DNA from 2 places in the Undibacterium sp. TC4M20W genome. Region 1 is predicted to be linked to the other one. Evidence: riboswitches for the same ligand, from Rfam matches in the RefSeq annotation. Region 1 holds a riboswitch; the other holds the start of a gene.
What was found. Region 1 has a riboswitch for thiamine pyrophosphate ahead of thiC (phosphomethylpyrimidine synthase ThiC). Riboswitches for the same ligand answer to the same signal wherever they lie in the genome.

Region 1 (3,416 bases):
TTTCTTTGATGAGGTGCATGGGTACATGGCCGGGGCCTTCTATCATGACCTGTACATCATGCTTCCAGGCGATCTGTGTCAGTTCGCCCAGGGTTTTCAATTCACCTAACTGCGCTTCATCATTGGCATCATAGATGGAGCCAGGGCGCAGGCCATCACCGAGGCTGAAGGACACGTCATAAGCCTTCATGATTTCGCAGATATCTTCGAAATGCTCGTACAGGAAACTTTCTTTATGATGTGCCAGACACCATTTCGCCATGATGGAGCCACCGCGTGACACGATGCCGGTCAGGCGTTTGGCTGTCATCGGCACATATTGCAGGCGCACGCCTGCGTGAATGGTGAAGTAATCGACGCCCTGCTCAGCTTGCTCAATCAGTGTGTCACGAAAGATTTCCCAGGTCAGGTCTTCTGCCTTGCCATTCACTTTTTCCAGTGCCTGATAGATCGGTACTGTACCGATAGGCACGGGGGAGTTACGGATAATCCATTCACGGGTTTCGTGGATGTGCTTGCCAGTGGAAAGATCCATGACATTGTCGCCACCCCAGCGTATTGCCCAGGTCATTTTTTCGACTTCTTCACCGATGGAAGAAGTGACTGCAGAATTGCCGATATTGGCATTGATCTTGACCATGAAATTACGGCCTATGATCATAGGTTCGATTTCAGGATGATTGATATTCGCAGGGATAATCGCACGGCCACGGGCGATTTCTGAACGCACGAATTCTGGCGTGATTTCTGCGGGAATTGAAGCGCCAAAAGACTGGCCAGGATGCTGGCGGCCCATGACTTCTGCCAGCTTGCTACCCATGGGGCCTGAGGCTTTGAGGTTTTCCAGGTATTCTTTTCTGCGCAGGTTTTCGCGGATAGAGACAAATTCCATTTCCGGCGTGATGATGCCCTGGCGCGCATAGTGCATTTGCGAGACATTCTTGCCTGTCAATGCACGGCGTGGCAGGCGCTTGAGGTTGAAGCGCAACTCGGCCAGCTTGGGGTCATGCAGACGGGCGATACCATACTCAGAGCTTGGGCCTGCCAGTTCTTCAGTATCATTTCGCTCGGCTATCCAGGCACCACGTACGGATGCAAGGCCGGAACGGATATCAATTTTTACTTCAGGGTCAGTGTAGGGGCCGGAGGTATCATAGACATAGATAGGGGGATTTTTTTCCGAACCAAACATGGCTGGTGTATCAGACTGTGTAATTTCGCGCATGGGTACGCGGATATCGGGGCGGCTGCCCTGCACGTAGGTCTTGCGGGAATTTGGCAGTGGCTGTATGGCTGCCTCATCTACCGTAGCGGTAGCGGACAAGAATTGCGGGTTGGCGTTCATTTTGGCTCCTTTGCTTTGTTGGCATGGAGCCAGCAAAGGAGTTTCCAAAACAGGTGCGCGCAGATCAAGACATACTACAGGCGGCACCAACTTCGGCAGCTTCCCTTCGCTGGCATTATCCAGATCAGGTTCGAGGGTATTTCTCACCCGCCAAAAAAATTGATGGCAGGACCCCTAGCATTTTTTCTTCGGGTTCCAGAAATAAATCCAGAACCGCGACGACGGCAGATTATACGACTTTTTTAAACTCAGGTGCTTTATTTGATGGCGCTGGCAAGTTCTTCATCAGATACCGTTGCCGACGCAGCAAGATTGCCTTCTGGCAGTTTTACCGGTCCATGCACCTCTATCAACTCGACCATGCCAGCCTTGATCGCAGCAGACAGATCATGATCGAGTACCGGCAAGGCTTCTTCATAGGCGATCAATAATCTGCTGACACCATAGGCGCGGTTGCGGCCATTGACCTTGCCCAGATATAAGGCCATGTCGGCAATTTGCAGGGCTTTTTCCCAATTACAGATGGCTTCTGGCAAGCCGGAAAATGGCAGGCTGATGAAACCGGCAGTCAGCGTGACAGGGACACTGGCACCATCAGCCTGAATGTTTTCTTCACCTATACTGCGCAAGATGCGCTCAACCAGACCTTTGAGTTGTGCGGGATTGGAGCGTGGTGAATAAATCAGAAATTCTTCACCACCCCAGCGCAATACCATATCACTGTCACGCACGGTACTGCGCAAGCGGCGTGCCACTTCTATCAATACAGAGTCGCCAGTGGCATGACCAAAGCTGTCATTGATATTCTTGAAATGATCAATGTCCATCAGTATCAGGCAGTCAGGGTTATCAAGCGCATCTTCACGCCTTTCACCCTCAGGCAAGATGGCCCTGCCCTTCATCATATCGACAAAAGAACGGCGGTTATACAAACCTGTGAGGGGATCACGTACCGCATGAAATTCCAGTTGCTCATTGACTTCGCGCAGCTTTTCATTGGTCTTGCGCACCCGCCGGTACAGGAAGAAAACCACCACCCCAACCATCACCATGATGACTGCAGCCAGCATCAGCACAACTTGCTGCAGTTGCCGGTTTTTGATATCGGCATCCTTGAGCTGGTTTTCACGCGCCAGCAATTCAATCTGTTTTTGCCTTTGCTGGGCATTGAATTGCTCTTGTAAAGTGGCTACAGCACGTGCCCGGTCAGAGCGGAATAATTCATCGCTGAGTTTTTGCTGCTCGCGCACCGTCGCCAATGCCTCTTTATACATATCGGCGGCTTCATACATATTGCCGATTTCACTGAGCAGGTTTTCCACATCCGACTTGGAGCCGGTTTCCATAAAAAACTTCTTGGCTTCATTGATGTAGCCTATGCCCTGTGCGAATTTCTTTTGCCCTGCCAGTGCAAAGCCGATATTCGCCTTCGCAATGGCCATCGCAAAAGGATCATTCACCACCTGGGCTTTTTCCAGTGAAAAGCGGGCAGCGCGTTCAGCCTCAGCAAATTTGCGCACATGCAGGTAATAGTCGGCAATATTGCCAAGTGCCGTAGCGGCTACGGCAGGCATGCCGGCATCGGTGGCTATCTGCAAGACGGTCTTGTAGGCCTCCAGCGCTTCATCATGACGACCTAGGTCTATCAGTGCCAGGCCACGTGTCATTTGCAGCGAAGAAGTGATTTTGGGCGAGTCTATGCCGGGCAACATCGCCAGGGCTTCATTGGTGGTTTCCAGCGCCTTTTCTGCATTATGCATATTCAGGTAGAGTCTGGCGATGGATTCCATGCGGTACAGCTTGGCCTGTGCGCTGCGGCGTGGTACCTGGTCAGCCAGCTTTAGTGCTTCAAGAAAATAAGGCAGGGATTTATCAAAATTGCCTATCGCCAGTTGCACCATGCCAAAGGCGATATTCAAACGCATGAGCACTTCTGCATTTTTTGAATCACGCAGGCTTTGCTGTATATCATTGAGCTTCACCAGCGCCATGGCGAACTTGCCCTGATCCAGCATCTGAAAGGCTTCGCCTATCAGCGCCATATTGATCATGTCATTATCTTTTTGTGCTC
Region 2 (3,416 bases), on a different contig from region 1:
GGCGCGATGCCGCCGTGTTCCAGCCCCTGGGCAAAACTGCCATACACAGAAACTTGTTGTAATGGTTTGAATACCAGTGCAGCTGTCGATAGGAATTTGTTCTGGTCGTAGCCCGGATTATCAAGTTGCGTGCGCGAGATGTTCAGATGACGCAGACCCAGATGCAATTTAAGGTTGTCTTGCAGACTGATAATGTCCTGTACAAATGCTGACCATTCCTTGTCAGTACGGCGCAGCAAAACCGGGCCGGTTTTATTTGCAGATGGTATTACGCTGACAGGACGGAACAAATTACTGCTGCCCGCATAGTCATATACATAATCACCAAAATAATCTTTGCGCTGTGAATTGCTGAGGCCAACAGCCATCTCGTGCTGCATGCCAGCCAGATTGAGTTTGCCATTCAGCAGGGCTTGTGTGCCCCACAGTGATTTGGATTCATTCACGCTTTGATAGTCATACACATCATAGTCGCCATTTGCGCAATAGCCTGGATACAGATTGGCGGCGCCACAGCCATAAGGGAAAGCCGTGTAGTCGTCGCGTTTGAATTCATGTTTGTTGGCGGCGACACTTGCGCGCCAGTCAGCATTGATCTGGTACTCAAAACGCAGGCCAAGATTGCTGTTGCGGGTATCTACCGGTCTTGCCCATGGCTGAGCATTGAGCATCAGGTCTGCAGGGACACCACGTGGTAAATCCGTGCCATTGAATAATTGAAAACCTGGCACTGACAATTGCGATTTGTGCTGGTAGTCGGCATCGATTTGCAGCAGTGCTTGTGGTGTGATGTGCCAGTCAAATGCGGCAGAAACAAACTGACGGTTACCATCGGCTCCTTTGACATAAGAGCGCAGGCGTTCACCCGCTGCATTGATGCGAAAGCCAAATTGCTTGTCGCTGGAATTGTCACTGATATCCGCTGCGCCATATACAGTGCCACGCTCACTGATTTCAAATGTGGCAGAGCGAACTGCATAGCTGGCAGGGCGTTTGGTCACATAATTAATGATGCCGCCTGGCGTACCAAAACCAGCCTGAAAGCCTGCTATGCCCTTGAGTATTTCTACACGCTCCTTATTTTCCAAAGGAATGGAAGCATCACCAGGAATGGCAAAACCGTCTTTGCGGTAGCTGCTGGAATTATCCAGGGCAAAACCACGTATGGAGAATTGCTCGGCATAACCAATGGCGTTATACGCATCATTGACACTGGCGTCATATTTCATCGCATCCGTGGTCTGGCGTATGCGCAGGTCCTGCATCTGTGCCGTGCTGAAGGCATTGACTGAGTTAGGCGTATCCAGCAGTGCCGCATCAATAAAACCTGTGACTTTGCTGCGCTCTACCTTGTTTTCTGTGCCTTTGCTGCCAGTGATGGTCACTTCTGGCAGGGATTTCTCATTTCCTGCAGTGCTCTGGGCGTGCGCAGATGACAGCAGCAGGCAAGCCTGGGCGATAGCGCAGGCAATGATGGTAGGACGTAAAAAGTGTGGGCGTACAGTAAAGTCAGACATGATGTGCTCTTGGTTTGCTTTTAATGCGTTGTGGATGGCAGCGCGGGAGCAAACAAAGAAGCAGGAGGGACCGGGACTTTGCGCTTCCCTTCGCTGGCATTATCCAGATCAGGTAGAAGGGACTCTCTCACCCGGAAATGATTATTCCCAGGACCCCTAGCGTTGAGCCTAGTTTAACATGAAACCGATGCGGCTTTATTTTGACTTTACGAACGCTGTCGCATTTGAGTGAAAAGCGACAGCGTGCCATTCTCATTGCAAACTCAGATTATTGAGTTTAACGAAAGCCTGCGACCATTTTTTTGTTACCTTCAACATAGATTGCGTTGAAGAACAACAAGCTTTTGTTTTTTTCTTTGTATGTTGCAACAAGTTTGTTGATTGTCTTATCTTCTGATAATTCGACCAGTTCCAGAGGGATAATTTCCTCAGCAAGCGAAACTTCATGCAGTACCACATTGTTAAATGGCTCATTGCCAGCATGATAAGAAAAAAGCTTGACGTTGTTGGCTTGTTCAGAAAAATTGATGGCAGTTTGCTGGGCCAGTAAAGTTTTTGTTCCACTGATTTGTGCGTCCATGATGGTCTCCTTATTTGGTTGTATTAAATGCGTCGAGCAATGTTTTGAGATAGGCTTTGTTCGACTGGGTTTTTTTCAATTCAGCATCAAGGTTTTTCCAGACATCGTCATTGCTGATGTTGGCAGGCATGTTGCTGTCCAGTGCTTTCAATATTTTTTTCGCACCAGCGATGTCACCATTCAAGTACATCTCTCTGAGTTTTTTTCTCAATGTGTAGATTTGATTAAAGTCATCCACTGTGGCATCAAGCACCAGATTGGCACTATCTTTTTCATTTTTTTCTGCGCTGACCGCGTCTTGACCGGCCTTGTTGGCTACTGCAATAACTGCCTCATGCAGCGTTCCAGCATTAAACAGGCTGACCAGGTCAATTTCTGCTTGTTCCAGCGAATATTCTTCAACGCTGAGAAGGGCCAGTTTTTTATAGATGTCAGCACTGATGTTGGCGCGAGATGTCCGCATCTGTGCCACCAGCGTACCGTAGGTTTTATCTGCAAAGAAATTTTTGTCGATTGACAGTCTTGAACCTTTGACGCCTGTCAGCAAGGCGGTCAGATTCTTACGAGCCCTTTCGGCACCGGTCAATGTGGCAGCAGTGGACAAGGCCAGTTCAAGTATGTCTGCGCCAACCTCTGTCTGGGCACGGTTTTCAAACATGCTTCTTTCAAATGCAGAGTAATTGACTTCGATTTCCCTGCGTATACTCAAGACGATGCGATTACGGATAGTTTTTGCTGCTGAGGCGTCTTTTTCTCCAATCGCTTTCTGATAAGCAGTGATATCTGTTTCTTTTTGTTTCGACGTATACCCGGTTTTAGTTATTGCTTCGATCGGTGCCGGGGCTTCGATTTTTTTGATTGGTATAGAGCAGGCTTGTAAAAGCAAAATCACAAATACCCCGGCCAGGTATTTGCTATAGTTTGGAATTGACATGATGTTCTCCCGGAAGATTTTATTGTGTAAATGCAGGGGCTTCAAACTTCCACCAAGCGCAAAGTCCACATGTCGTCGGCCAGATTTCTGTCCGTGACATAGGAGTAAGGGATATAAAAATAGCCTTGGTCTCCCCAGTCGGTGCCCCACGAATTTTGTGCAATGAAGCATTGTGTGGCATCGTCATAGCCGACAGCCATAACGGCATGACCACCGATGGTTTTCTCGCCGCCATTTGGCAGGTTCAGTTTGCCGGTTTTTCTGACTTCTTCACTCCGCAAACTTTCATAGGCAGTGAATCCAAACACAAAGGGATATTGATCTGCAAGACAAGCCTTGAATTGGCTTAGTGATTGTGTCAGTCGCTCGTATTGTATTGACTGGT

Region 2: another riboswitch for thiamine pyrophosphate. It lies ahead of ACO0LL_RS08410 (TonB-dependent siderophore receptor); the one in region 1 lies ahead of thiC (phosphomethylpyrimidine synthase ThiC).

Annotation. Positions count from the first base shown of each region.
Region 1 is NZ_JBMPPI010000006.1:20,684-24,099, reverse strand. Features, by position in the region: gene thiC (phosphomethylpyrimidine synthase ThiC) at 1-1,345, opposite strand, end outside; TPP riboswitch at 1,430-1,531, opposite strand; gene ACO0LL_RS09750 (tetratricopeptide repeat-containing diguanylate cyclase) at 1,603-3,416, opposite strand, start outside.
Region 2 is NZ_JBMPPI010000005.1:69,689-73,104, reverse strand. Features, by position in the region: gene ACO0LL_RS08410 (TonB-dependent siderophore receptor) at 1-1,517, opposite strand, end outside; TPP riboswitch at 1,586-1,685, opposite strand; gene ACO0LL_RS08405 (hypothetical protein) at 1,795-2,097, opposite strand; gene ACO0LL_RS08400 (hypothetical protein) at 2,108-3,031, opposite strand; gene ACO0LL_RS08395 (C1 family peptidase) at 3,073-3,416, opposite strand, start outside.